3 regions of the Shewanella sp. MF05913 genome follow, and region 2 is predicted to be linked to each of the others. Evidence: predicted binding sites of a transcription regulator. Region 2 holds the regulator's gene; each other region holds the start of a gene.
What was found. The regulator sigma-54, encoded in region 2, starts transcription at its own class of promoters, with help from an activator protein. The targets are predictions, from matches to a motif close to GTTGGCACGNNNNTNGNNT.
Positions count from the first base shown of each region.

Region 1: the regulator sigma-54 is predicted to act here: its motif matches at 2,581-2,599, upstream of AC19MV_RS06880 (YccF domain-containing protein).
Region 3: the regulator sigma-54 is predicted to act here: its motif matches at 6,732-6,750, upstream of AC19MV_RS14270 (Tll0287-like domain-containing protein).

Region 1 is NZ_JCAYNT010000003.1:262,653-272,834, forward strand. Features, by position in the region: gene AC19MV_RS06870 (ChrR family anti-sigma-E factor) at 1-563, shown strand, start outside; gene AC19MV_RS06875 (1-aminocyclopropane-1-carboxylate deaminase/D-cysteine desulfhydrase) at 1,484-2,440, opposite strand; gene AC19MV_RS06880 (YccF domain-containing protein) at 2,654-3,064, shown strand; gene AC19MV_RS06885 (EVE domain-containing protein) at 3,161-3,631, shown strand; gene AC19MV_RS06890 (TIGR00266 family protein) at 3,715-4,503, opposite strand; gene AC19MV_RS06895 (LysR family transcriptional regulator) at 4,642-5,568, opposite strand; gene AC19MV_RS06900 (homogentisate 1,2-dioxygenase) at 5,787-6,947, shown strand; gene hppD (4-hydroxyphenylpyruvate dioxygenase) at 7,018-8,058, shown strand; gene AC19MV_RS06910 (LysE family translocator) at 8,162-8,779, shown strand; gene AC19MV_RS06915 (GNAT family N-acetyltransferase) at 8,858-10,036, opposite strand; gene ggt (gamma-glutamyltransferase) at 10,144-10,182, shown strand, end outside.
Region 2 is NZ_JCAYNT010000002.1:514,472-524,653, reverse strand. Features, by position in the region: gene AC19MV_RS05755 (transposase) at 405-656, opposite strand; gene AC19MV_RS05750 (hypothetical protein) at 677-829, opposite strand; gene AC19MV_RS05745 (HPr family phosphocarrier protein) at 1,787-2,056, opposite strand; gene rapZ (RNase adapter RapZ) at 2,077-2,940, opposite strand; gene ptsN (PTS IIA-like nitrogen regulatory protein PtsN) at 2,937-3,380, opposite strand; gene hpf (ribosome hibernation promoting factor) at 3,383-3,670, opposite strand; gene AC19MV_RS05725 (RNA polymerase factor sigma-54) at 3,695-5,179, opposite strand; gene lptB (LPS export ABC transporter ATP-binding protein) at 5,588-6,319, opposite strand; gene lptA (lipopolysaccharide transport periplasmic protein LptA) at 6,316-6,897, opposite strand; gene lptC (LPS export ABC transporter periplasmic protein LptC) at 6,884-7,444, opposite strand; gene kdsC (3-deoxy-manno-octulosonate-8-phosphatase KdsC) at 7,441-8,004, opposite strand; gene AC19MV_RS05700 (KpsF/GutQ family sugar-phosphate isomerase) at 8,007-8,984, opposite strand; gene AC19MV_RS05695 (calcium/sodium antiporter) at 9,029-9,991, opposite strand; gene AC19MV_RS05690 (ATP-binding cassette domain-containing protein) at 10,180-10,182, shown strand, end outside.
Region 3 is NZ_JCAYNT010000012.1:12,790-22,971, reverse strand. Features, by position in the region: gene AC19MV_RS14300 (BCCT family transporter) at 1-26, opposite strand, end outside; gene betA (choline dehydrogenase) at 240-1,922, opposite strand; gene betB (betaine-aldehyde dehydrogenase) at 1,949-3,415, opposite strand; gene betI (transcriptional regulator BetI) at 3,403-4,011, opposite strand; gene AC19MV_RS14280 (NifB/NifX family molybdenum-iron cluster-binding protein) at 4,617-5,141, shown strand; gene AC19MV_RS14275 (sigma-54 interaction domain-containing protein) at 5,230-6,567, opposite strand; gene AC19MV_RS14270 (Tll0287-like domain-containing protein) at 6,810-7,457, shown strand; gene AC19MV_RS14265 (MBL fold metallo-hydrolase) at 7,707-8,573, shown strand; gene AC19MV_RS14260 (rhodanese-like domain-containing protein) at 8,824-9,228, opposite strand; gene AC19MV_RS14255 (sulfite exporter TauE/SafE family protein) at 9,244-9,993, opposite strand; gene AC19MV_RS14250 (MBL fold metallo-hydrolase) at 10,010-10,182, opposite strand, start outside.

The sequences.
Region 1 (10,182 bases), on a different contig from region 2:
GTGATGTCAAAAATACAACCGCAGCGGAACAACACGTTGAGTTCGACGATTTACTCAGCCAATTTTTGTCATCAACACTCGATGCATTAGACACCGATGATAGTGTTGATAGTGTTGATAGTGTTGATAGTGTTGATAGTAAGGCTACATCACAGCCTGAGACAATCGACAACAGTGTCACCATTAAAGGTCAGCATTATCCTTTACCGCGTGTGTTTAAAAAGCAAATTAATGCTTCATGGCAAGGCATAGGTAAAGTGAGCCGCTTACGTTTAGACACGGGTGAACCACAAGCAAGAGCAAGCTTGTTGCACATAGCGGCAAACGGTGAAATACCGGATCACACCCATAAAGGTTCTGAGTTAACGTTATTGTTAGCAGGTGAGTTTAGTGATTGCTACAACACTTACAAACCGGGTGACTTTATGTTGCTTGACCAAGACCACGAGCATTCACCTAAAACAACTGAAGGTTGTTTATGTTACACAATCGTAGATGCGCCACTGTACTTTACAAAAGGCATCAGTAAGTTACTCAATCCTATTGGTGAGTTACTTTATTAATTAGGTTTTGCTGTAAATCGCGATAATAATATTATCGCGATTTAAATCATCAACTTAAAATAAAAACCGATTGGAAATATAATATTTATAGCGGTAATCAAGCAAAAAATGCATGTTATTTGTTTTTTTTATGAAAAACGTTGTTGCTATAAATGAAAAGTGAGTATAGAATCCATACAGATTTAAAAATCTTGTTAATTTTGGTACCTACCTGTAAGTCTGCTCAACTTCCTTCGTAAACCCAAGACAAGCTTCTGCTCATTTTTATTGACCATGACATGGCCAATGTTTGTATGAACATTATCAACAAACGTTATCCGTCATAACACTGTCATATAATTATGTTCAACTTACTCCGTTAAGTGAAAAGTATAAACAATAGTGATTAGGTTTTATTATCTTAATCAACTATTTATAAAACAACACTTGATTAGTGAGTTCAGAATAGGTTAAGTTAAATCTCGACAAGTTAATCTTTCGCACCACTAAAAAATGCCAAGGATATTATATTGAACAATTTTTTCACCCAAGGGTGATAAGCACAAATAAGGAATGTGACATATGTCATACAACATAAATGGACATGAAATTTCAGTTAGCTTTCCAGTTAATTCAATTTCGTCAAACAAAAATTCAATTGCTTTTACCGACAGCCTAGGTAAAAACAAAAAAACCTTTTCAAAGCGTATTGAAGCAATAAACTTCATGAAATGGTTAATATCTGCAAGTAAGTAATACCCCTAACGCCTCGCGTTAATCATTTGCTCTGTTATTTAATAAACTCATTTCTCGGTATTCTCCTCTCACTTACCGATGTTTATTAAAACAGAGCAAAATGAATTAACCTTTACAACACTCCATTGATATCTCAATAAGTTTTTTCATTAGAAAACTCATTACATTTTTGCGTTTAGTTATCGTTATTTTGCAAATTTACGTTGATATCTTGGTAGCATCGTTTGATTCCCCAATACCCCACCTTGATGTAAATACACAATATCGCCTTGCCACTGCGGGTGCTTAGCTAAGTAATCTTTTAGCACTAAAAATCCAACAGGATCATAGAGTAACTCAAACTCAATGCCAGACTCACACACCGTTTGCCACATATCAAAACAGCGCCGAGTGAGTTTACCAAAATGATATTTATGGCCATCATTGACTACTGTCGGAAAATACACCTTGTCGACTAATTGTGAAAATTGCTCTGTTAAGTAGCCATCGCCGCCTACAGTACTGCAGGTTATCACCTCAATATTGAGTTGGGTTGCATCAATACAGGCTAATTGCTGTATGAGTTGCTTATTTAAATACGCGGCAGTTGTTCCTGTACCAGAGGGTAAAAATACTTTTAATTCACTGATGTTATTTAATAGAGCCCAATCGATGATCTCGTTGGCTAATATCGCCAAACCTGCTTCAGCATATTCGCAGCGTCCACCTTCAGGAATGTGTAACAGTGAACAAAACTGCGAGTTGTTGGACTCTAGTATTTGTTTTACGACGTCATCTAAATGCATCTGTTGATATTGATCAGCCTGTTTCAGTTTGCTGACATCAATAATATTGGCACCATTCGCGATTGCCGCAGCATAATTACCTTTTGGGTGATGAATAATAAAGTCGTTTACGTGACTCACGTAATAATCAAATTGCCAACCTCGTTGCTTAGCTAATACAGACATTGAATATAACGAGTTTGCTTGAGCAGAGCCAGATCCAACCAGATGAGTAACATGAGAATAATCTTGCGATAAAAAATGATAAAACTTGCGCGCCTTATTACCGCTAAAATCGGGATGCAATAAGTCATCACGTTTCACAAAAATACGTCTTTGTTCAAATAACATCTGCTGTACAGGGCTTGTCGTAAACATGATCAATCTCAAAATCATTAAGATGAGTATTTTAACCAAAAAATGATAAAACTCACCGTTTGATTTGTTTTTTTCACTATAGCCAATCTAAAACAACGCTAAAGAATCATAAAAACCCATTAAAAGCATACACTTAAAACTTTGGCATGAAAATCGCTTAGTAAAGAGCAATTAGTACAGGTTATGTACATTAGCTTCTAATAAGGAATAACAATGTCTCTTTTACGTTTGCTGTTTAATATTGCTTGGTTTGTTTTAGGCGGTTTTGTGATGGGCTTGGCCTGGTGGCTTGCTGGGCTGTTGTGCTTTATCAGTATTATTGGTATTCCATTTGGCCGTGCGTGTTTCGTGATTGGCGAAATGGCATTTTGGCCATTCGGCCAAGAAAGTGTGAATCGTAAACACTTAACGGGTAATGAAGATCTCGGCACAGGTAGCTTTGGCTTAATCGGTAATGTCATTTGGTTCTTGTTCTTTGGTATATGGTTAGCGATTGGTCATTTAGCCCATGCCCTGGCCTGCTTTGTGACCATTATTGGCATTCCATTTGCGATACAACACATTAAGTTAGCACTGTTAAGCCTAACGCCAATTGGCCAAACAGTTGTAACAAAACCAGTATAAACTGACGTTTACCATAGAGCCGATAACATCATGTTGTCGGCTTTTTACTGTGTGGATGATAATATATACCCAATAATAAATACAAAAGAGTAATGCATGAAATATTGGTTAATGAAGTCTGAACCCGATGACATCAGTATTGATGACTTACGTGATAGTCCAAACCATACAATGTCATGGCAAGGGATCCGTAATTATCAAGCACGAAATTTTATTCGTGATGACATAAATGCGGGTGACAGTGTTTTGTTCTATCATTCTAGCTGTAAAGTACCAGGTGTTGTTGGGATTGCCAGCGTTGTCAGCCAACCGCAACTTGATGCGAGTGCATTTGATCCTCAATCTCGCTACTTTGACCCTAAGTCAGACCCAAGTAAACCACGTTGGTGGCAAGTCGATATTCAGTTTACACATAAACTCGAGCAATTAGTTCCGCTAAGCCAACTCAAAAGTGACCCTGCATTACAACACATGGTGTTAGTGACCAAAGGTGCTCGGTTAAGTGTGCAACCAGTCACAGCCCTTGAATTTGAGCACATAGTTAAGCTCGGCCAAACGGCCAAATAACGCCATTAACCAAAAGCAGAGATAAATAAAAAAGGTGACTAAATTCAGTCACCTTTTTTAATTAATTCACATACAATCAACTGTTAGTTAATCAAGCGTCCAATGCCACCTAACACCGAGCCTTCACCTTGGTCTTTGCCGCCACTAGAAGGTGCGTGAGCAATAATACGATCTGCCATGCGAGAAAATGGTAAGCTTTGAAGCCATACCGTGCCATGTCCTTGCAGGGTCGCTAAAAATAACCCCTCACCACCAAACACCATTGATTTAAGTGAGCCTGCTCGTTGAATGTCGTAATCAATCCCTGGGGTAAAGCCCACTAAACACCCTGTATCGACACGTAATGTTTCACCGCGCAGTTCTTTTTTGATTAAGGTGCCGCCAGCATGCACAAACGCCATACCGTCACCTTTAAGGCTTTGCAAAATAAAGCCTTCACCGCCAAAAAAGCCGACTCCAAGGCGTTTATTAAACTTCATCGTAACCTGGGTGCCCAACGCTGCCGCTAAAAAACTGTCTTTTTGGCATATAAGTTCGCCATTATGTTCAGCAAGATCGATAGCCAATATTGTGCCAGGAAATGGCGCTGAAAATGCAGCCTTACGTTTACGATTACCTTCATTGGTAAAGTGAGTCATAAAGATCCCCTCACCTGAAATAGCACGCTTGCCTGCACCCAATAATTTACCAAAAAAGCCAGACTCCGGTTCTGAGCCATCACCCATTTTCGCTTCAAATGAGATATCTTCTTCTAGGTATGTCATTGCCCCAGCTTCAGCAACCACGGCTTCATTAGGATCTAATTCTATTTCGACCAACTGCATACTGGACCCAATAATTTCGTAGTCGACTTCGTGACATTTTCTGGTCATTTTTTGCTCCTTAAAAATGAATGTTACTCGTTTATATTTATCTTTGCTGTGCCTTATATTTAGGTTAACAAGATGTAACCACTTTTCCCACGCCAACTTTGTGACATAATATGTCTAAGTGATTATTGTTAATACCAGTTAACCTAAACCTGTACCACTAAAGCCAGTTTGTTGCTGTTGATACAGGGCAAATTCTTGCAAAATAAGTTCGGTAAATAATTGCCCTGCTCGGCCTAATGGCCGCTCTAGCGTTGACACTAATTGTGGCGTGAAGCTAAATCGGTTACCACCAATAAAATCCACTTGCGTTAATTGACCGTTAGCGAGTTCTTCTGTGATCAAAAAATCAGGCATCCAGCCAAAACCCAAGCCTTTTAATAAGGCATTCTTTTTCATAATAAAGCCAGAGAGATAAAACACTTTATCACCGCCAAATTGCATTTCATCACGTGCTCGTTTACTCGGAGAGGAATCTTCAATGGTGAGCTCAACATGCTGTTGTAATTCAGGTAGGCTGATGTTGTGCAATTGACTCAAAGGATGCATGGGTGAAGCCACCAGCACACTGGTGATAGTCGGTAACGGTTTAGGGAGATAAGACGGTCCCGTTCGATAATCTTTAACTAGCATTAAATCTGCTTGATCGCGCTCAAACCGATGTTGCACCCCGCCTAAAAACTCCATATTTAACTGGATTTTAGTGGGAATGTTATGTTCAGACATCAGCTTTAAAGCACTCATGATGGGCTCCATGGGCAGAGCACCATCAATCACCAGTTCAAGCTTGGGTTCCCAGCCTTGACTGAATCTGCTGGCAAGATGTTCTATGTTAGCCAAGTGCTGCAATAAACGCTGGCCTTCAGCCAAAATCACCTTTCCCTCCGGCGTTAACTCTGCGCGGTAATGATCACGATTAAATAAAGTCACCCCTAAATGTTGTTCTAATTTTTTTACTTGGTAGCTCACTGCAGACTGAGCCTTATGTAATCGCTCCGACGCTTTAGAAAAACTTCCTTCTTCAACAAGGACTTGCAGTACATTAAACGCATCAATATCAATTCGCATAGCCGATCCAGTGTCTTGTTATCAATACACTTGTGTAAAGCTAACGTAACCATCTATTAATTTGATTGAGATAAGCTTTTTATTATTCTTTTTTTTGTGGATCTTTACCACTAAATTGTTAATAAGATCACATATTGGTTTGCCCAGTGCGATTAGGCCATAACAATAATCAATATTCAGCCGCGTCACACGCAGTCGATTAACCATAGGAATATCAAATGCCATTCTATGTTAAGCAAGGACACATTCCGACTAAGCGTCATATCGCCTTTGAAAAAGACAATGGTGAACTTTATCGCGAAGAGTTATTTTCAACTCACGGTTTTTCAAATATTTATTCCAACAAGTATCACCACAATATGCCAACAAAGGCGATTGATGTTAAGCCTTATACGTTAGGGCACGGTGAGCAATGGCAAGATCCTTTAATTCAAAACTATAAATTGGATTCGCGCCAAGCCGATGACCAAGGCAACTTTTTTAGTGCCCGTAATAAAATCTTTTTCAATAACGATGTGGCGATGTACACCGCCAAGGTCACTGAGCCCACAACTGAGTTTTACCGCAATGCTTATGCTGATGAAGTGGTCTTTATCCACGAGGGTGAAGGCCAACTGTTAAGCGAGTACGGCGTTATTAACACCAAAAAGTGGGATTACTTGATTATTCCCCGCGGTACCACATACCAATTAACCTTTAACGATTATCAAAACGTGCGCTTGTTTGTGATTGAATCATCGTCAATGGTGGAAGTGCCAAAACACTTTAGAAATGAATACGGCCAAATGCTTGAATCTGCGCCTTATTGCGAACGTGATATTCGCACCCCAACCTTAACCGATGCAGTTGTTGAAAAAGGCGAGTTTGCTTTAGTGTGTAAGTTTGGCGATCGCTATCAACAAATGATGTTGCAATGGCATCCATTTGATTTAGTCGGTTGGGACGGTTGTGTGTATCCATGGGCGTTTAACATTAGCGAGTATGCACCTAAAGTTGGCAAAATTCATTTACCGCCATCTGAGCATTTAGTCTTTAGCGCACACAATTTCGTGATTTGTAATTTTGTGCCGCGCCCTTACGATTTCCACCCAAAGTCGATTCCTGCACCTTATTACCACAACAATATCGACAGCGATGAAGTGCTTTATTACGTCGACGGCGACTTTATGAGCCGTACCGGGATTGAAGCAGGCTACATGACGTTGCATCAAAAAGGGGTTCCGCATGGTCCACAACCTGGCCGCACCGAAGCCTCGATTGGTAAAACAGAAACTTACGAATATGCGGTGATGGTAGATACCTTCAACCCACTTAACTTAACAACTCATGTAAAAAATTGCATGAGTGATGATTACAACCGCTCTTGGTTAGAAAACTAAGACCACGTTTATATTTAACCAAAGTCACCAAAGAGTGATGGCGTGTTGACATAACATAAAGGAAAACAAAATGGCTAGCGAACTTAATCCACTGGGACTTTTAGGCATCGAATTTACTGAATTTGCCAGCCCAGATACAGAATATATGCACCAGGTCTTTATTGATTTTGGTTTTTCGATGTTAAAAAAAGCAAAAAACAACGACATCGTTTATTACCAACAAAACGACATTAACTTTTTGTTAAATAAAGGCCGCTCAGGCTTTTCTGCTGAGTTTGCTAAATCGCACGGCCCAGCAATTTGCTCGATGGGTTGGCGTGTTGAAGATGCTGACTTTGCGTTCACAGAAGCGGTTAATCGCGGCGCTAAACCTGCAGATGATGCAAACAAAGACATGCCCTACCCAGCCATTTACGGTATTGGCGACAGCTTAATTTATTTTATCGACACCTTTGGCGAGCAAAACAATATCTATCAAACCGATTTTGTCGATTTAGAGCAACCAATTGTCACGCCGGAAAAAGGCTTTATGGAAGTCGACCACCTAACCAACAATGTCTACAAAGGCACAATGGAGAAATGGGCGAATTTTTATAAGGATATTTTTGGTTTTACCGAAGTACGCTACTTTGACATTAGCGGTGCGCAAACCGCATTGGTCTCTTATGCATTACGTTCGCCAGATGGCAGTTTTTGCATCCCGATTAACGAAGGTAAAGGCAACGATAAAAATCAAATTGATGAATATTTGGGGGAATATAACGGCCCTGGTGTACAGCATTTAGCCTTTAGAAGCCGTGATATCGTGGCGTCATTAGATGCAATGGAAGGTACATCGATTAAAACGCTGGATATTATTCCTGAATATTACGACACCATTTTTGAGAAGCTACCACAAGTCACCGAAGATCATGATCGCATTAAACATCACCAAATTTTGGTTGATGGCGATGATGACGGCTATTTATTACAGATTTTCACCAAAAATCTGTTCGGCCCTATCTTCATTGAGATTATTCAACGTAAAAATAACCTTGGCTTTGGCGAAGGTAACTTTACAGCGTTATTTGAATCAATTGAACGCGACCAAATGAAACGCGGCGTGCTGTAAGCAATCAATATAATCTGATACATAAAAACCAGCAAATTGCTGGTTTTTATCATTTTAGGCCATTACACTCAGCCCTCTAAATTGTTTATTAAAGACTCGAGTCATGCCTGATTACGCCGTACTAGCCGTATTTATACCCACGTTCTTTTTTGTCTCTATCACCCCAGGAATGTGCATGACCTTAGCCATGACACTGGGCATGAGCATTGGAGTACGTAAAACATTATGGATGATGTTAGGTGAGCTTGTTGGCGTAGCATTGGTTGCGATAGCCGCGGTGTTAGGCGTTGCCAGCATTATGCTCAATTACCCACAGGTATTTGATTTACTCAAATGGGTCGGCGGCGCCTATCTTGTGTATATTGGCATTAATATGTGGCGCGCGAAAGGTAAAATGGCGGTCATCGACAATGCACAAGTCAATACCCGCCGCGCAAGCCTGATAAGCCAAGGGTTTATCACCGCCATTGCCAACCCTAAGGGCTGGGCGTTCATGATTTCACTATTGCCACCGTTTATTAATGTCGATAACCCTGTTGGTCCACAGCTGGGTGTGTTACTGGGTATTATCATGATAACCGAAAGCGTGTCGATGCTAGCCTATGCCAGTGGCGGTAAAAGCTTACGGCTGTTTTTAAGCCGCGGCGATAATATCCGTTGGATGAACCGTATCGCCGGCAGCTTGATGATGCTTGTAGGTGTGTGGCTCGCACTGGATTAATACCAAAAACCTACGCCCTTCTTGTTAGATGACCTGACTGAAGCTATTGCTTCTGTAGAGCCAGACTTGTTGCAGCTCTTACTGATCACTCACCTTGTAGGGTAATTGCTCAGTCATCTGCTGCATATAAAGTTTAATGTGCTGCTGTTCTTGTCCACAAAAATCAGCAATGGCCTCACTAAAGCCTTGGTGCTTAATAATATGGCTTGAATAAGTGGCAACAGGATAAAATCCTCTGGCTACTTTATGCTCACCTTGCGCGCCTGCGTCAAATACACTTAATTGATTCGCAATGGCATATTCGATGCCTTGATAATAACAAGCCTCAAAGTGCAAACCATCAAACTCGTTTAACGCCCCCCAATAACGACCGTATAAATGGCTGTCTGAGACAAAATAAAGCGCGGATGCCACAAGTTGATTATCGCTATTCTCAATCAATAACAACCGAATTGATTCGCCCATAGTTCTGGCGATTAATGAAAAGAAATCAGCCGACAAATAGCCTTGATGGCCAGAGCGTTTCAAATAAGTCCGTTGATAACATTGCACAAATCCTTGCCATTGCTCTACAGTGGCTTTATCGCCATCAATAAAGGTAAAGCGCAACGCGGCTTGCTGAATTTGAGCTCGTTCTTTAATGATGTTTTTACGTTTTCTAGAACTCATGCTCGCCAGAAAGTCATTAAAATCGCTATAGGCTTGATTACGCCAATGAAATTGACAACCAAGACGTTGAATGACGTCTGTATTCCCCCACTGTTCATGTTGTGATTGCGGGCTAAATAATCCATGCCAAGATGAGCAATTACGCTCAACAAGCTGCTGGCGAATAAACAGGCTCGCTTGGGCAATCACACATTGTTTTTCAGCTTCACTTAGCGATGGCGCAAAGCCAATACGTTGTCCGGTTGTTGGTGTAAAGGGGATACTGCTGACTAATTTAGGGTAATAGTCTAATTGATTTCGCTCATAAGCTTCCGCCCAAGCCCAATCAAACACATACTCTCCCCAAGAGTGCGTTTTAATGTACATCGGCATCAACGCAATAAATGTATCATCCTGACTTATCACTAAATGCTGTGGTTGCCAGCCAGTTTTTACACTCACACAGTGGCTTAATTCTAATGCGGATAAATATTCATGACGTGTAAATGGATGAGTGATTCCAAAGTAATCATTCCAATCGGATTTTTTTATCTCACTAATAGTATTAATAAATCTGAATTGATAAACTAGCGCCCTGGTTTGTTCCACTCAATACCCACCTGTAAATGTTTAATCGTTCTATTTAAAATCTCATACCAATTGCCGCTATCATGTGGCATCTTCAACAACATAATCAAATAAATAAACACCAAGGAATGATCGTGAGCCGACTCCCTAAACTGAAACCATTATTA
Region 2 (10,182 bases):
TAACGGTAAAAAATAAAGCGGCAAGGATGCAAGATGTTGTGCGCTTATTATTAGTTTGTTTGCTGTGTTATCGACATGCTGGGGGCGAGTGATAATACGGTCAAACATCCTTGCCATAACATGGGTAGAGCGGCGTTAAATGAATCGCACAGCATCTACTCGAATAAAAATGACGTTATTGGATATAGAGTCTGGGGACCCAATAACGCCTGAACTGTCGCGTTAATGACTCGTGTTCGTTACAGCAACACACGGCGTTAACGGTAAAAAAATAAAGCGGCAAGGATGCAAGATATTGTGCGCTTATTATTAGTATGATGTTGTTGCTATTTGCTTTGTATTATCAGTTCGCTGGGGGACCAACCGACAACACACTCATACATCCTTGCCAAAACGGTTTTGGCTTAACTTGCCATTGTTTGTAATTGTTGACTTAACTGAGTAATTTTTTCCTGTAAAAGAGCGATCTCTGACACTATTGCACCGCGTTTTTCAGTTTTATGGCTTTCGCTATGCTTGACCCATTTATATACAGTTTTTGATGACACACCATATTGTTTGGCGACATCAGATAATAGGCGGTTATGTACCTTAACTTCGCTAATCACTTGATGTTGAAAGTCCATTGGATAGTGTCTCGCAGTTGAAATACTCATCTTATTTATTCCTTAATGCTTTATTTGTATTTGCTTGAACGGGATTCAACTTCATCCCACTGGCTGCAACCAAGATGCGCTAAGAAAAAAATGTTTTGCCGGCATTGTCCAATCAGCTTAGCGACCATGCCATTAACTGATTTGATGTTCTGACCTAGATTCATTTTACTCATCGCTATCTCCTACAAATGACAATGGACTGCTTAAAAATTAAACTACTACTTAGTAGGTATCTTCTCTCTATATGAAAACTGTATGCCAACTTTTTAAATTAATTTAAACCGTTTAAAAACAGTTGCTTGCAGTTGTTATTGTGTTTTGTAATATTGGCTCGTTTGTTTTAATTGGTGCAATTGCACTAATTTGGTGAACTAGCCTTTGGGTGATGGCTGTTTATTGAGAGGCATTATGGCGGTAATTCATGGCAGTAAAAGGTTATGTAAATGACAAAATGAGGACATTACGTTTGTCATTCATATGAGGATAAATAATAGTGCGCCAAGGTTCCTTGAAGACGCGCTTAAAAACTGCTTAAGAGCGTCATTCTCAACGTTAAAGAATAAGTGTACTTTAGTCAGCGCACGACTGAAGAGGGGGAATACCAATCCGCATTAATAGCAATTCCACTAATTATCTGGTCATTCAGCGGGAATTCTGTGTCTTCTAGGCAAGTAATAGAATTGAAGGCATAGTTGCTCTACGTCAAAATGCTATTAAGCAGCATAGAAGGCACAGAAATCCGCCTTGCAGGAGGCACTCAGACCGTTCATTTCTTTGTTGCATCGTCTTAAAAGGGAATAACCATTATTACAACAATGCGCCTCAAACAGAACAGTCTGAGTGACTCTGATTGGTCACATAATTAATGGAAATGGTATAACAAGTGACCACACTGAATGTGTCCAGTGGTTTTTGATTAAGGCATAATGATATATAAGGCATTATATTCACATTTCACGATAAATAATTTACCGTGAAATGTGAGTCGTAATTGATGAATGGTAATTGATGAATAGTGGGCTGTAAGCGGTTAAATAAATTCAGTTTAACTTGAATATCATTGTCAAAAAATACCACGAGAGAGTACAACTTACGTTTGTTAAGTGCTGTTAGATCATCAGCGTGACGCGTTAGCCGCCTTCATCGAATTTATCGTTAATCAAATTACACACCGCATCTAATGCCACTGCTGCGTCTGGACCTGTTGCTGTTACAGTGATCATTTTTCCGATGCCACTTTCCAACATGAGCAGTCCTAATACGCTAGCGGCACTGGCTTGTTTGTCTGCTTGAATTAGGGTGATTTCAGCATCAAAGTCAGCAGCCAGTATTGCTAGCTTTGTGGCTGCTCGTGCATGTAAACCTAATTTATTTGAGATGGTGACTTGGCGCTCAAGCATGGCTAGCACTCCAGATAGGACTAAAGCTGATCTTCACTGATATTTAGCTCTCTGTGGCGGGCGTTGACTGTGTGTTTACTGCCTTGTCTAAATCGCTTAGCGAGTTGGTCGGTGATATAAACTGAGCGATGTTGTCCGCCTGTACAGCCGATGGCGATGGTTAAATAACTGCGATTATTACGCTCTAAATGTGGCATCCAGGTTTCGAATAGATTTTCGATTTGCCAAATAAACTTATTCACCAGAGGCTGACGGCCAAGAAACTCTTGCACAGGCTCATCAAGACCTGTTAATGGTCTTAATTCTATTTCCCAGTGCGGGTTAGGTAAAAAGCGCACGTCGAACATAAAGTCTGCTTCGGTCGGCATACCGTGTTTAAAGCCAAACGATTCAAAATTAATCACTAACTCTTTATCAACACTGCCAAGCAATATTTGTCTTACTTGATCGCTTAGCTCGTAAATATTGAGTGCCGATGTATCGACATAGTGATCAACCATTTTGGCGATAGGTTCGAGTAAGCGGCCTTCTAATTTAATCGCTTCTTGTAATGAAATATGGTTTTTAGATAGCGGGTGTAATCTGCGGGTTTCGCTGTAGCGTTTAAGTAAAACTTTGTCGCTAGAGTTTAAGAAAAAACTGGTAATTTCGGTATCAGGTTGCAGTATTTCAAGTTGTTCTTGAAGCACTTTGCCTTGTTCGGCAATATTGCGCACATCAACACTAATCGCTACGAGGTCATTACTGCCTTTTAACTGAGCCAATAAGGTGCCAATTAGCGGCAATGGCAGGTTATCAACACAGTAATAGCCTAGGTCTTCTAGTACTCTTAATGCTACTGATTTACCTGAGCCTGACCGTCCTGATACGATAACAAGTTTCATGCCGTAATTACCTGATAGAGTTCTGTAGAATCGTGGATTTTACGCAGCTGTTTTAGTACTTGTTTGTCGCTGAGTTTTTGGGCCATCGAAGATAAGGTGCTTAAGTGTTGTTGGCACTGATCTGCAGGAACTAATAATGCAAATAAGATATCGACAGGTTGTTTATCGATGGCATCGAACGAAATGGGTTCTTCGCATTTTACAAAGATCGCAATAGGGTGATCGATTGTCGTTAATCGGCCATGAGGTATTGCAATACCATTACCTATACCTGTGCTACCCATTTTTTCTCTTGCGATAAGGCTTTCAAACACCTCTTGCGAAGACAGGGTCGGGTACTGGGCAGCGACTAAATCGCTGATAAGTTCCAGTACCTTTTTCTTACTGCCCGGTGTGGCACAGGTGGTGCATTCCGGCTGCAGGATGGTACAAAGTTCCATCGTTAGTGTTTTGTATACTTCTCTTTGTGTTTAATTACCTGACGATCGAGCTTATCTATCAGGGCGTCTATTGCTGCATACATGTCTGTATGTTCTGACATTGCAAAAATTTCTCCGCCCTTTAGGCTGACTTTAGCTTCTGCTTTTTGTTGTAATTTTTCTACGTTGAGTACAACGTGAACATTATTGATCTGATCGAAGTGTCGTTCAAGCTTTGAAAACTTTTCCTGAACGTATTCACGTAAAGATTCGGTTATTTCAACATGATGCCCTGATAAATTGATCTGCATTACACTTCTCCATTGTTGAGTGATTTATAAACTCTTACGTTGGTTTGAGGGCGGTATCATCATTGCCTCACGGTATTTTGCAATCGTACGACGAGCAACGTTTATGCCCTGTTCGGCCAATAGTTGAGCCATTTTGCTGTCGCTAAGCGGCTTTTTCTGGTTTTCTGCAGCAACCAACTTTTTAATAAATGCGCGGATTGCTGTCGATGAGCACTCTCCGCCATCATCAGTGCTGACATGGCTAGAGAAAAAGTATTTTAATTCAAACAACCCTCGTGGGGTGTGCATGTATTTTTGAGTGGTCACGCGCGAAATGGTCGATTCATGCATTTCTACGGCTTCAGCAATGTCATTTAATACCATAGGTTTCATGGCTTCTTCGCCATATTCGAAAAAACCTTGTTGGAATTGCACAATGCAATTGGCTACTTTTAACAGGGTATCGTTACGGCTTTCAATGCTTTTGATAAACCATTTAGCTTCTTGCAAATGACCTCGTATAAACTGAGTATCAGATGGGTTTTTACTGCTGCGAGCCATTGCAGCATATTGCTGATTAACACCTATTTTAGGCATGTTATCTGGATTGAGTTCAACAACCCAACGGCCATTCTTTTTAAATACTGTGACATCAGGGATTACGTATTCGTCATCGACGGCAGTAATCAATAAGCCAGGACGCGGATTAAGAGATTGAATTAAGGTAATGGCATCACGTAACTCATCTTCTTTTAAACGCGTTTTACGCATTAATAATCTAAAGTCACGCCCAGCGATTAAATCCAAATAATCTTTGATGAGCATTCGCGCATTTTCAATGTGCGGAGTTGAGTCTGCATATTGTGACAGTTGAATGAGTAAACATTCACTAAGGTCACGTGCAGCAACACCTACGGGGTCAAAATGTTGAATTCGCTTTAACACCGCTTGAACCTCATCAAGCTCAACATTTTCATCGCCCATAGCTTCTAGTATTTCTTCAGTGCTTTGGGTTAGATAGCCGCGTTCATCTATTGCGTCAATGATGGCTGTTGCGATGGCAAGGTCGGTGTCTGAAAATGGCGTTAAGTTTTTTTGCCACTCTAAATGTTCATATAAGCCTTCGGTGGTTTCCCCTTGAAAAGGCATATCATCGTCACGCATGCTGGCACTACCAGACCCTGACATCGGTGAGGCGGTATAGACTTCATCCCAGGTTGTGTCCATGGGCATGTCGTCCATGGTTTCTTTACTGATGGATTCTGTGGTATCGATGGTTGAAGTATCTTTTTCGACACTCACATTACTGTTGTCACTGAAGTCTGTGTCTGATTGATCGCGACTTTCTTTTAAGGGATCTTTAGCTTGAGAAAATTCATCTTCTATTTCAAGCAATGGATTTGAGTCCAGCGCCTGTTGGATTTCTTGCTGTAGCTCCAATGAAGATAATTGCAGCAAGCGGATGGCTTGCTGCAATTGAGGGGTCATAGTGAGATGCTGACCCATTTTAAGTTGGAGTGACGCTTTCATTTACCGCTTATCCCTAGATGATTTCCATAAAAATAACAATCTCGAAAAACTGTAATGGGGTGTCACGTACGTCAATGACATTTCACGCAATTTAGGTATCGTTCAATGGAATGAATTAGATAGGCTAAAAGGCGGATACCCAATCAACTTGAAGATACGTGTTTCAGAGCTTCACCGTGTTTTCAATACTAGGCGCGTTAATGCGGTAATGTAGGCACCTTATAAATTAACGCAACAACGTAGTGGGAACACGGTGAAACTCCCAAGGGGCAAGTTTTACACGCGTTCATGCTGTGTTATTGATTTTGGAAAGGGAACGACCATTAACCGCAATCAATGCCTTGCCTAAACGCGTGTAAATTCTTGCTGAAATCGAGTATCTTCAGGTTGTTTGGGTATATAACCTAACTATAGCTTGAATTGTTCACCTAAGTACACAGCTCGAACTTGTTGATTGCTCAAGATCTCTTCAGGCGTACCTTCGGCAATTAAATTACCTTGGCTTACGATGTAAGCTCTTTCACATACATCGAGTGTTTCGCGAACATTATGGTCGGTAATCAGTACGCCTAATCCACGACTTTTTAGCTGTTGGATAATTTTTTTAATGTCGATAACCGAAATCGGATCAACACCCGCAAAAGGTTCATCAAGCAAAATGAATTTAGGGTTAGCAGCGAGTGCTCGGGCAATTTCGACTCGACGGCGTTCACCGCCAGACAATGACATGCCTTGGCTGTCGCGAATGTGAGTAATGTGAAACTCTTCCAATAAATGCTGGAGCTGTTCAATACGTTCTTCATTACTGAGTTCTTTGCGGGTTTGTAACACCGCCATGATATTGTCGTGCACGGTGAGTTTTCGAAAAATACTGGCTTCTTGTGGTAAATAGCCAATCCCTTTACGGGCTCTAAGGTGCATTGGGTCAGCGGTGAGGTCGTCATTATCAATTAATATACGGCCTTTATCACTTTTAACTAACCCTACAACCATGTAAAACGTGGTTGTTTTACCGGCACCATTAGGGCCAAGTAAACCGACAATCTGCCCCGTTTTTACTGTTAAGCTGACGTCTTTTACGACTTGACGCGCTTTATAACTTTTGGCTAGGTTTTCAGCTGTTAAGGTAATTTGGCTCATGGTTTTATCTGCTTGTTGACAGGGATCTCAGGCAGCTTTTGTTTTGGCGCTGACTCGTCTTGGAAATTTTCTGGTTGAATAATCGTGATGACGCGATCTTGGCCTTTACCGGTACTCTCAGCAATTAACTCTTGGGCTTTAATGTTGTATTTAATTAGGTTGCCCGTGACCTGACTGCCTGCTTGGTCTAGCTTGGCATTACCGGTTAACGTCAGAGTTGTTGTGGCGAGATCGTAACTGATTTCGTTGGCACTGGCGGTACCGATGTTACCGTCGTCGAGTTCTTGAGAAAATGTCGCGGGTTTACCCGTCGCGATTAAGCGTTTTGATACACCGTTTTTGGGGGTAAATGCGCGTAATTCGTCGGCATTAATATTAATCGTGCCTTGCACAATCGTCACGGGGCCATTAAAGACAATTTGATTGTTTTTAATGTCGGCAGATTGGCTCACTGCAGCAATTTTCAATTCTTGTTTGAGATCACCTTGTTTTGCCATAGCTGGAATGCTCAGCATGCAAAGTAAGCCACTTAATAGTAATGCGGCATTGGCGCGAGGATGTCGATTATTGTGACTCATATGTTCCTTCTACTTTGCTTAGTAGCGATAATTTTTGCGTATTCAAGTCAGCATGTAGGCCTAAGCCTTGGATCATAAACCCTTTACCTTTGATATACACCATCTCTTGTGAGCTGCTTATCATGGTCGTTAAATCTAGGGTGACTGCTTGTGTGGTCACTGACTGTAACGGTTCTTCAATATCAATTGCATCGATAATAACATTATTTTCTAAGCTGACTTTATTGCTCTGTTTATTTAATTGTCCTTTGTCAGCGCTGAGTAGCCACTGTGCTTTACCATTTTCTGGGTAAATTAAATAAACGGGATCAGTAAAGTGGGTGATATCGCTGGAAGCATAATGCTCCATATGCTTCGCGGTGACTTTACTGGCAATCAAACCTTGTTCATTGTATTCGGTTGTGCGTAAGTCGTTGGCGACAAAGTCCGGACGCTCAATACCTATCACTTTTACGGCATCCATTTCACTGCGTTTTACTTGCGTTTGCCAGTACAACACAAGGGCAAGGCCGAAAAATGCCGCTATCGCGATGGTAACTCTATTCATATACTCATACCGTGGGCACTGGTGAATTTGTCTTGGCTTAATAATAGTAAATCTGTGAGTTCACGCAATGCACCATGGCCACCATTGAGGCTAGTTGTCATATGGCAATGTTGTTTAACAAATGGGTGACCGTCGGCCACACAAACCGCAAGACCCACGGCTTTCATCACAGGCAAATCGACCATGTCATCACCAATGTAAGCCACTTCGTCTGGAGTGACATTATATAAAGACAATAACGCTTCAAATGGTTCAAACTTATTATCGATGCCTTGATAAATGTGTTTAACCCCCAGTGCAGTCATACGGGTTTCAACAATTTTGGATTTACGGCCTGTTATCACGGCGACATGAATGCCGCTAGTGAGGGCAGATCGCACGCCATAACCATCGCGAGTGTGGAAAGCTTTTAACTCTTCGCCGGCATTACTAAGGTAAATTCGGCCGTCAGAAAACACGCCATCAACATCGCATATTAACAATTTGATTTTTTTAGCTCGTTGCCAAATATCATCGCTGATTGGTCCGTAAAAACCTGAGTGAGTGGTTGTGTCTGACATGGTTAAATAACTCCTGCTTTAACCATATCGAGCATATTTAGCGCGCCGATCGGTTGATGTTGTGGGTTAACGACAATCAGTCCGTTAATATTTCGTTCTTCCATGATTTGCAGTGCTTGTGCCGCTAAAATACCGCTAGGGCTAGTGACACAATTTTTGGTCATTACCTGCGAAATAGGTGTGGTGCGTAAGTTAACTTCGGCATCGATAATGCGGCGCAAATCACCATCAGTAAAAATACCGACTAGGGTATTCGTTTTATCGACTATGGCGGTCATGCCAAGGCCTTTTTTAGATATTTCGTACAGTGCTTCAGTAATGCAGATGTCATCGTTTACGCTCGGTAAGCTTTCACCCTGATGCATCACATCTTCAACTTTTAATAATAATTTACGGCCTAATGAACCACCCGGATGCGATAGGGCAAAATCATCTCGAGTAAATCCTTTTGCTTGCAGTAATGCAATGGCGAGTGCATCACCCATCGCCAAGGTCGCGGTGGTACTTGACGTTGGCGCTAATCCAAGTGGGCATGCTTCTTCTTGGACTTGAATACAAAGATGGATTTTTGAGAGCCTTGCCATATTGGATTCTGGTTTACCAGTAATCGCGATGACCGGAACGCCCATGCGTTGAATTACAGGCAATAAGGTCAGGATTTCGCTTGATTCACCAGAGTTTGAGATGGCCAATACGATGTCATTTTTATCTAATGCGCCTAAATCGCCATGACTTGCTTCGCCAGGGTGTACAAAAAAGGCTGGTGTGCCTGTGCTGGCAAATGTCGCCGATATTTTATTACCAATATGGCCTGATTTACCCATGCCCATGACAATAACTTTGCCCTTGCATTGCATAATGAGTTCGCAAGCCTGGCCAAACTCTACCGAGTCAACATATTGATATAAATTATCTAATGCCGCTTTTTCAATATCGATGACTTTGCGGCCCCATTGGCGAAACTGAGTTTGATCTACCATGCTTGTCTCTCTTTTGGCTTAATACCTAACCTTTATGCTCCAACTTAATGGGATTGAAATACAACAATTTGGTACGCAATAAAGGTGATTAATAATAGGACGCCATGCCAACGAGTCAGTTGTTTTTTGGCGCCACTGGATAAGACTAAAACGGCTAACGCTGCGCTTGTGCCTAATACCATGTAGAAATCTCTCCCACTGGCTTGTGCATCTATCACGCCAGGGGCGATAAGCCCTGGTATCGCGAGTACCGCTAATATATTAAATAAGTTAGATCCAACGATATTGCCTATTGCTAAATCATCTTCTTTTTTTAATACCCCAGCAATACAGGCGGCAAGTTCTGGCAAACTAGTTCCCACAGCAATAATGGTTAAGCCAATGACCAAATCAGAGAGCCCGTAAAATTTGGCAATCCCGACTGCACCATCTACCATCCAACCTGCTGATAGTGGGAGTAATATAATACCAACTATAAGCCAAATGATAGCACGAAAGGTGGGGACGTTTTTAGGGATCTCAGATTCGATATCGTCATCTAAAGCATCTGGGGTTTTATTGTGAGTGGCTTGCCAAATGAAATAGCCCATTAATGCAAAAAACAATATCGTGAGCATGATGCCTTCTGCACGAGTTAACAAGCCATCATGTAAGGTGTAACCGGCAAAGACGGTGGCGGCTAACATTAATGGGATTTCACGTTTAAGCGTTTTGGAACCGACGCTAATCGCGCCCAGTAATGCGGTTAATCCTAAAATTAAGGTAATGTTGGCAATGTTTGAGCCCAAAACGTTACCGACAGCGGTATCGCGCATGCCGTCCATTGAGGCTGTTGCTGCCACGAACATTTCCGGGGCAGAGCTGCCCATCGCGACGATAGTCAGTCCAATCAACATGGGTGGCAAGCCTAAATTACGTGCAAATGCTGCTGCTCCGTAAACAAATCTATCCGCGCTCCACACTAAAACAGCAAGGCCTGCAATTAACATTAGGATATTAACTAACATGAGATTCCTATGATGATAAATAATTAGCGGGCATTTTCGCTGGATTTTCACTAAATTGAAAGCATTGCACACTAATTGTATTAACAATGAGCATTGGTTATATGGATATAGTTGTCGCTTAGTGGACAATTACAGTACAATTTGCGCTTCATCTTTTTCTAAGGAAGGTTGTTATCTCCTCAACACCGATG
Region 3 (10,182 bases), on a different contig from region 2:
ATACCTATTGATAACCAGGTCGTCATTACTTAACTCCTGATTTAATTGTGTGTGCAAACATGATGTTGGCTCCTTGTTGTATGTTTTATTTAATGCCATAGAACAATGTTTAAAGGCGGTTATGCCCTCAAGCCTTAAGTATCGCTGTCGATAGTTAAACCCTGATAGATTGAACATAGCTAAATTGGTCATTCACAAAATTGTAGGTTGACCAAAGACCTTTACCTCAAACTGATGGATTAACTCAGCGATCTTTTCGGCGCTTTTACCCGCTGCTGAGATTGCCAATCATCGGCGATAGTCACCTTGGCAAAGCTAGGCGCTAGCGTTTGTTTACCCAAAATAATGTCAGCAGCACGCTCGGCCACCATAATCGTCGGCGAGTTTAAATTACCGTTTGGTATCGTCGGGAAAATCGACGAATCAACCACTCTTAAGCCCTTAATGCCGTGTACTTTAGTGTCTGAATCGACCACCGCCATGGCATCTTCACCCATTTTGCATGAGCAAGAAGGGTGGTAGGCACTTTCAACTGAACTGCGCACAAACGAATCGATTTGTTCATCGGTTTGTATGGCTAAGCCAGGTTGAATTTCTTCACCACGGTATTCATCTAATGCAGGTTGATTAATAATTTCACGCGTTAACCGTACGCAAGCTCTAAAGCCTTCGATGTCATCTTGATGCGATAAATAATTAAACTGAATTTGTGGCGCAACCTTGGCATCTTTAGAGACAACGGTCACTGCACCGCGACTTTTTGGCTTGTTATGGCCAATGTGAACTTGAAATCCGTGACCGGCAAACGCTTCTTTACCGTCATAACGCATTGCTGCAGGTAAAAAGTGGTATTGCAAATCTGGCCACTCTAAACCGGGTTTTGAGCGGATAAAGCCACAAGATTCAAAATGGTTTGTCGCACCTAAGCCTGATTTATCTAAAATCCAACGGGTACCAATGAATAGCTTATTCAGTGGGTCTAACTTTCCGTTGAGTGAAATAGGCTGTAAGCACTTAAATTGGAAATAAAACTCTAAATGATCTTGAAGATTTTGACCGACACCAGGTAAGTGGTGAACGGTTTCAATTCCTGCGTCGGCTAAGATTTGCTTATCGCCAATACCAGACAATTGTAAAATGTGTGGCGAACCGATAGAGCCTGCAGACAACACCACTTCTTTATTGCAGTGCACATCAATCATTTGGCCTTTACGCTCGTAACGCACGCCAACGGCTGTTTTGTCTTGCATTATGACGTTATGCACTAACGCATGAGTCACTACGGTTAAATTGTCGCGTTTCATCGCCGGACGAAGATAAGCGTTTGCAGTAGACCAACGAACGCCATTTTTAACGGTCATGTGCATTGGGCCAAAGCCTTCTTGCTGACTGGCATTATAATCACTCGTCGCTAAGTATCCGGCATCGACACCAGCATCCACAAAAGCTTGATACAACGGGTTTTTCATTTCGTTACCGTTATTCACCGCTAAAGGACCCGTGTCGCCGCGGTAAACGTTGCCACCAAATGACCATGTTTCGGCTTTTTTGAAATACGGTAAACAATGGGCATAGTTCCAATCTTTTGCACCATGTTGTTGCCACTCGTCAAAATCACGTGCATGACCACGTACATACACCATGCCGTTAATTGACGATGAGCCGCCCAACACTTTACCGCGAGGACAATGCATACGACGGTTATCTAAATGTGGCTCGGCTTGTGTTTCAAACTGCCATGCATACTTTTTAGTATTCATCGGGATTGAAAGGGCGGTTGGCATTTGGATAAAAATACTCTTATCACTACCACCAGTTTCTAAAATTAATACTTTATTGTCTGGGTTTTCGGTTAAGCGGTTGGCCAATACACAACCTGCGCTACCAGCACCAACAATAATATAATCGTATTCATGAGACATTTGCGTAGACATTAATTGGGTCACTCCTAAAATGGGCTTTCAAGTGACTGCATACCCACGTAAACCGCTTTAATTTGGGTATACGCTTTTAAGGTTTCAGAGCCATTCTCACGACCAATACCAGACATCTTGTAGCCACCCACAGGCATTTCTGCTGGCGATGCACCATAGGCGTTTATCCAGCAAATACCGGCTTGCATTTGGTGAATCACACGGTGAGCGCGAGTAATGTCCTGGGTAAATACGCCAGCGGCTAAACCTAAGTGAGTGTTATTGGCTCGCTGAATCACTTCATCTTCATCATCAAAGGTAAAGACTGACATTACCGGGCCAAAAATCTCTTCTTTGGCAATGGTCATGTCATCAGTGCAATCAGTAAAGACAGTAGGAGCAACAAAGAACCCATGAGGTGCATTATCAGGGCTTAATGCCACACCACCGGTTAATAAGGTGGCACCTTCTTTTTTACCAATAGCGATATACTCAAGCACTTTTTGTTGATGTGCTCGTGAGATTAATGCGCCAAAATTGGTTTCTGCATCCATCGGATCGCCACAAACAATATTATTTTCAGTGCGTTGCTTTAAGCGCTCAATAAATTGTGGGTACATGTTTTTTTGCACAAATACGCGTGTGCCATTAGTACACACTTCACCTTGGGTATAAAAGTTCGCCAGCATGGCTGCTGATACCGCATTTTCAACATCGGCATCATCAAAGATGATTAACGGTGATTTACCGCCAAGCTCCATGGTCACTTCTTTTAAGGTACTTGATGCTGCAGCCATCACTTTGGTGCCCGTGCCGACTTCGCCAGTAAATGACACTTTGGCAATATCGTCATTAGTAGTTAACCAGGCACCTACACGGCCATCACCTTGAACAACGTTAAACACGCCATCGGGTACGCCTGCTTGAGTGAATATTTCTGCTAAACGCATTGCACCGCGAGGCGTTTCTTCAGAGGGTTTAAAAATCATTACATTGCCGCAAGCAAGTGCAGGGGCCGCTTTCCAGCATGCAATTTGTAATGGATAGTTCCATGCGCCAATGCCAGCACAAATGCCTAACGGCTCACGGCGAGTGTAGTAAAAGTCATCACCAATAGATTGTTGATTACCTTCAATGCTAGGCGCTAAACCTGCAAAAAACTCGATTGAATCTGCGCCGGTAACGACATCAACAACCGAGGCTTCTTGCCAGGGTTTACCGGTGTCAAGCACTTCACCTGCGGCAAGCTCGTCATTGTGTTCACGAAGTAGGGCGACGGCTTTAAGCAAAATACGGCTACGTTCCATCGGCGTCATCTTTGACCACACGGCAAAACCTGTTTTGGCACTCTCAATTGCGGCGTGTTGTACCGCTTCTGTCGCGACTTCTACTAAATAACTTACGCTGCCTGTTGCAGGATTAACGACTTCGAAGGTTTCTCCGCTGCCATTAGATATGTACTTACCATGAACGTAATTTTGGTATGTGATTAACGCTGACATTCAATTTCTCCGTGTTGCACGATCACAGCCTCTATAAAGGCTTTAGATAAAATTTGGGCTTGCTTAAAATCTTCTACAGGGCTGTGGCTTAACGCACTGCGTAACCAAAACCCGTCGATAATTGCCGCGGTTTGTTTGGCGGCATTAATCGCGTCTGTTTTGGGTAATAATTGTTTAAATGAATAAAGCAGGTTGCTGTATAGACGCTGATTATTGATGTATTGCAGTCTAGCCAGTCCTGGGTCGTGCATGGCTTGAGACCAAAAACTTAACCACGTTTTTGTTGCCGCACTAGAACGTTGAAGTTCAGTAAAGTTAGCTTCAACTATCATTGATAATCTTGCCATTGGGGTTAATGTTTTGCCTGACGTTCTGGTCAGTAAGGCTTGCTTCAATTCTTCTAATAAGAATTTTTGCGTGGCTTCAATTAACCCTTGTTTGCCACCAAAGTAGTGGCTGATGATCCCTGATGACATACCCGCTAAACCACTGATCGTATTAATTGTGGTGTGCTGTAATCCATGACGTTCGACTGACATTAACGTGGCATCTATGAGCTGTTGTTGTCTGACGTTTTTCATTGCTGGTCTTGACATTAGTGACATCCTTTTTTGGCTGAAACGTTATTAATTGAACGTTCAATTAATAACAATACTAATGATTAGACCTCTAATTATCAAGCGATTGTTTGATTTAGATCACTATAACTGCGTCAATTTATTGCTAGGTGATTGAGTTGGGTTTTTATAAGTAATTGTTATATATCAATTATTAGTTTTAGCAGCTATTTGTGACGTTATTGTCGGTTTTTATTAATTATTGCAGCTGTAATGATTTTTTTGTTCAAATAATCGACCAGACTCACGCTTGTGGCATGTTAATACGATGAGGCATACGCTATACCACGCTTGTTTATAAGTGGTTTTCATATAACAGGCTTGCCCTGCAAGCCAACCATAAGCTCAATCGCGAACGCTGATAACGTCAAGCCCCACTAAAATCAAAATCGTGCCTCAAACAAGATTGTATGAAGACACTGTGATGTAAGAATCAAAATAACAAAAAAGTATTTGGCATATGCCATTAATGGGTATATAAATAGCATATGCCATTTACTTGTGTGCGTAATCTAAAAAGGATTGGGTAACTGGTACCAAACAATATTAATTATCGCAGTGAATTAACTGCAAGAGAGGACATAATGATTACAGTCATACCTATTAAAGATGAGCATATTGCTAACCATTTTAGCAAAGCAGAGAGTTTCATTATGGTTAATGAACAAGCCAGTATTGTTGCGCGATTTGATAATCCGGCATTGAGCGATGGCTGTGAAGGTAAACGTAAGTTAGTTGAACTTATCAAAGCCCATGGCGCGACCCGAGTGATTGTGAGAAATATTGGCCAACAATTGTTGTCTAAGTTACTTAACCAACAACTCGATGTTTTTCATGCCAAAAATGGTCGTACAGAGATTGCTTATTTTGCCAACGAACACTTAGCTGAATGTGAGCCATATCTTGATGCATCGCAGGGCAGACCTTCAACTAAGCATATCGCTAAACAAGGTGAAGGCGGATGTTGCGATCATAACCATGGTGAAAGTGGTTGTCATGGCGGACATTGTGATTCTCATGAACATGGCGAAAGTGATATAGACTTAAGCGAACCCATGCATATCAAGCGCTGTTGCCAGAAAAAGCATTCGTTATTACGTGCGAATTAAACGACTCAAGTGAAAGTCGTAGTTAAACTTCTTCGTTTAATACTTTATTCGTTAAGCGCTCACATTGCAGCAGAAGTATCACGCAAGCTTACAGCTTTAAACCGTATCGTTGTAATTTACGATATAAGGTTCGCACGCTGACATTGAGTATAATGGCCAATTCGGCGGGCGAACCTGTAAATTGTAGACACACTTGCGATAAATACTCGGATTCAAGATCATCTAAACTCATCATTTTCGTCTCAGTGAGATTAACAGCACTAGCATCAAAGCCTGGTGTATGTTGAGTCGCTGCTTTGCTGGCGGTTGCATTGATGCTTTCAGGTAAATCACTACTATGGATCAAATCTTCATTAGCAATCAGCGCAGACTGTTCAATAATATTTCTTAGTTCGCGAATATTACCCGGGAACGAGTAACTGCTAAGGAGTTGTAACGCATTGGCTGAAAACTTTTTGTGTTTATAGTCTGACAACTTCATAAAATGATTGATCAAGGTTGGAATGTCATCTTGTCGCTCACGCAATGAGGGTAGGTATATTGGGAAACCAGCGATGCGATAATACAAATCTCGTCTAAATTCACCTTTATCCACCAATTCAAGTAAGTTTTTATGACTGGCACTGACTAATCTAAAATCAGATCGTTTTTGCTTTAAGCCTCCCACCGCTCGATAACATTGTGTTTCGAGTAACCTCAATAACTTAACTTGCATGTTCATGGGGACATCACCAATCTCATCAAAAAAAACTGTCCCACCATGGGCAATTTCAATGAGTCCTTTTTTACTGGTGGTCGCGCCGGTAAAAGCCCCTTTTTCAAAACCAAATAGCTCACTTTCAAATAGATTTTCGCTAAGTCCGGTACATTCAATGACCACAAACGGTTTGTCGCTTCTATTACTGGCTTGGTGTACGGCTTTTGCGACTAACTCTTTACCCGCACCTGTTTCACCTTGCAGCAATACAGCGATGTTTGATTGCGATGCCCGGTTGATTTTATTGAGCATTTGTTTAAACGGAGCCGATTGGCCCACCATGGTGTCTTTTTTTGATTCAGTTGATGCATAGTCAATGGAATCTAAAATCTCAAGAAAGCCCATGATCATGCCAGCATCATCTTTAATGGGCTTCATTAAAATGTCGCAATACGATTTACCTTGAGCAGTACTGTGTATGTGAACGGCGTTTGCTGCGCGAGTGGTTTTTTGGCACTGCTGTAACGGACATTCCTCGCCATGTTTGTCACAAGGTTCATCGCTGTGATGAGATATTTGATGACAACGACTTTTACCTAACGTTACCTCTGTATCATAGGTTTCAATATACGCTTGGTTTACGGCATGAATAATATAATCGGGGGTGATGAATATGGCCGGCTTATCTATTGCGTTGATCATCGATTGTACAACGGTAGTATTTTTCATTGTGCTAGCTCTCATAAACATGCGCGCTAAATTAGCTGTCATTAATGCCACCAAAAATGACAGTGTGTGACATTTTTGTCAACAAGATACGTCGCGGACATTAAATCAATAACGACTATTTAGCCTATAGCGTTATAAAATAGGCTTTTTATTTTATTTTGTGACATGGCACAAAGTTTGTAGGTAGATCCTTGAATATCTCAAGACCGCATCTGGTCCCAAGAGGAAAAGGAACAAAAATAATGAACGCAACAAAGACTCCTAATATTTTATTTGTTAAAACCCTAGCCATAAGCAGTATTGCACTTTTATCTTGTGTCAGTTCCATGGTCAATGCACAACCATTAACCGAACAACAACTTGAGCAAGAAGCCAATCAAAAAATTGCCCAATTTAGTCAGGCATTAAAAGGGCAGCTACAAGCTGCTATTAAGCAAGGTGGACTTCCTGCCGGAGTGTCTGTGTGCAAGTCAGTTGCCCCTAGCATTGCTGCTGAAAACTCTAAAGACGGTTGGACACTCAAACGAACCAGTTTGCGCGTGCGTAATAGTGATAACACACCAGATGCCTGGGAGTTGGCACAGTTAACGCAATTTGAACAAACAAAAGCCGCAGGCAAGCAAGCTGCTGATGCTCCCATTGTTGCGAGTGAATACATTGTTAACGGTGACACGACTGAGTTTCGTTATATGAAAGCCATTCCAACACAAGAACTGTGTTTAGGCTGCCATGGCAGTAACATTACTCCAGAGCTAAGCACGCTAATTAAACAAGCTTATCCAGAAGATAAAGCCATAAACTTTGAATTAGGCGACTTACGCGGTGCATTTTCATTACAAAAGGTCATCAGCAGTACAGAACAATTGAAAACCATAAGTGGCAAACCTTAAGGTGAGCGTATGGTGGGTTATGTTAATGGCGTATTAATGGGTAATCTCTATTAGCCAACGCAACCCCCGCGATATCACATATTCTGCGGCCGAAGGGCCTTTGTTGCGACTCTCGCCGCAGTTTACTATTTTGTTTTCAGTTAACATTATGCTGTAGTTAATAACCGCCTTGATATGTCGCTAAATAAAGGCTGAATTAGGGTTTTATCTAACAAAAATGCAATGCTTTTTGTTGGGAGTTAATTGTTCATGAGCAAAATCCGCATCGATCCCTTCTATCACCCAAGCAGTCACTCTGTGAGTTATGTGGTGACCGATCTTGCTTCGCGTCAAAGTGCCATTATTGACCCTGTGTTAGATTTCGATATTGCCTCGGGTAAAATAACGACTGTGTTAGCAGACAGTATGATTGACTATCTAGACAGTAATGGCTACGAGCTTGAATGGATTTTAGAAACCCACGCTCATTGCGATCATATTTCTGCTGCATGTTATATCAAACAGAAACGCGGTGGTTCTACTGGTATAGGCGAGCACATTACTAAAGTGCAACATATGTTTAAGCGGATCCTTAACCTGGATGACAGCTTTCATTGTAATGGTGAACAGTTTGACCAGTTGTTTGTTGATGAAGAGCTGATTAAGTTAGGTCACTTAGATGTACACATCATGCATACTCCAGGGCATACACCTGCATGCGTGAGTTACCTTATCGAAGATGCTGTATTTGTTGGTGATGTTATTGCTTCACCCGACATTGGTACCGTGAGTGCTGATTTCCCCAACAGCAGTGCAGCGACATTATACCACTCTATTCAAAAAATATTAGCCTTGCCTAATAGCACTCGGGTATTTGTTGGTCATCAGCCGCAAACTGCGTGGACACAAAGCAACATAGTTGAAACCTCAATCCTGGCTCAAAAACGCACTAATCGGGTTGTAGGCGGTAAAATAGGTTTGGATGAGTTTATTCAATTGCACCAAGAGCAACATCAAGGTACATCGATGCCATCATTGTTATTACCTGCAATACAACTCAACATTAGGGCTGGACACTTACCGCCCCCAGAAGGTGAAGATAATTACTTTCTAAAAATCCCGCTCAATCAATGGTAACAATGTACTGCTAAGTAGTAAGCAATAGCATTAACAATCAATAATAAAAATGAGCCATAAATGGCTCATTTTTATATGCTTATGCAGTGTACTGACTCACTGATATTAACTCATCTATAAATCTTCATGTCTTCACACTGATGCTTATGAGCGTTAATTTGAGGATAAGCTTTGGTTTAAAGATAAGCTCATGTTTAAGATTAGGCTCATGTTTAAGGTGACGTTATGAATTAAAGCCGTGAATCTCAGACTATATTTTATGAGGTATCACGGGAAAGCCATCTTGCTCCCATTGCATCATGCCACCAGCAACCGATAATGGTTTGGTAAAGCCCATGTTCTGCAACGAGGCAGCAGCTAATGCAGAGCGTCCGCCCGTACGGCAAATAAGATAAATCTCTTTGTTTGCCAACTCATTCAACGCTAAAACCCACTCACAATGATGGCTAACTGATGGGTGCTCATGAATTTTCATTTCTAATACACCCCGAGGTAGGTTAACGGCACCTTCGATATGGCCAGTTAAAAACTCTTCATGTTCGCGCACATCAATAATGATAATGTCAGGATTTAACATTGCTGTGAGTAATTGCTGCGTGTTGACTTCAGCAATCGTTGTTTTGATTTCACTAATATATTCTTGAGCAGTTTTCATGTGTGCCTCGTGATACTAAATAATTGATTGAGTTGTAATAAACAATGCCATTACCACTAAAAACACCGCGAATACTTTTTGTAATGTGGCTTTAGGGAGGTATTGAGTGAGCTTCTGTCCGGCTAAACTTCCGACAAATCCGCCAGCAATCATGATGGCAATAACAGGCCAGTCGAATTGCAGCCCTTTATCAGACAACAAGCTGTAATATTTAATGAACCCCATTGAAGAGTTCATGGTGATAATCAACAAGCTGGTACCCACTGCTAACGACATTTCAATGCCGCCGAGCAATACCAAGGCAGGGATAATTAAAAATCCGCCACCGACACCCACAAAACCTGTGACGACACCGACTAATAATCCTTGCAATAGCACGTTAGCTAGCTTGAGTTTGCCTTGGGTGAATTGAGCATTTTGTTTGCGCCACATCATCACCGCACCGATCAGCATTAATCCCACAAACACACTCAGTTGGATCTGGCTGGTGAAATAGGTACTAATCCAAGCACCTAAATACGTGCCCGCCATACCGGGTACACCAAACAAAAAAACATGTGGCCATGAGACCATTTTTTGTTTAATAAACCCGATACTACTCACCGCGCTAATGGCTGCGACAATACAAAGAGACGATGCTATTGCGAGCTCTGGTTGCATCCCAACAAGATATAACAACATAGGAACCGTGAGTATTGAACCTCCAGAACCCAGCATGCTCAGCACTAAGCCAATAACTAACGCACCTAAAACTGCTTGTATCATATTGATAACCTATGTTTTAAAGTAAGTTAATCGGCACTTTTAAATACACAGTGCCATTCGATTCAGGTGCTGGCATGTTACCCGCGCGAATATTGACCTGAATAGACGGTAATATCAGTCTTGGCATGGGTAAGGTGGCATCACGAGCTTGACGTAGCGACACAAACTCAGCTTTGCTGATGCCATTTT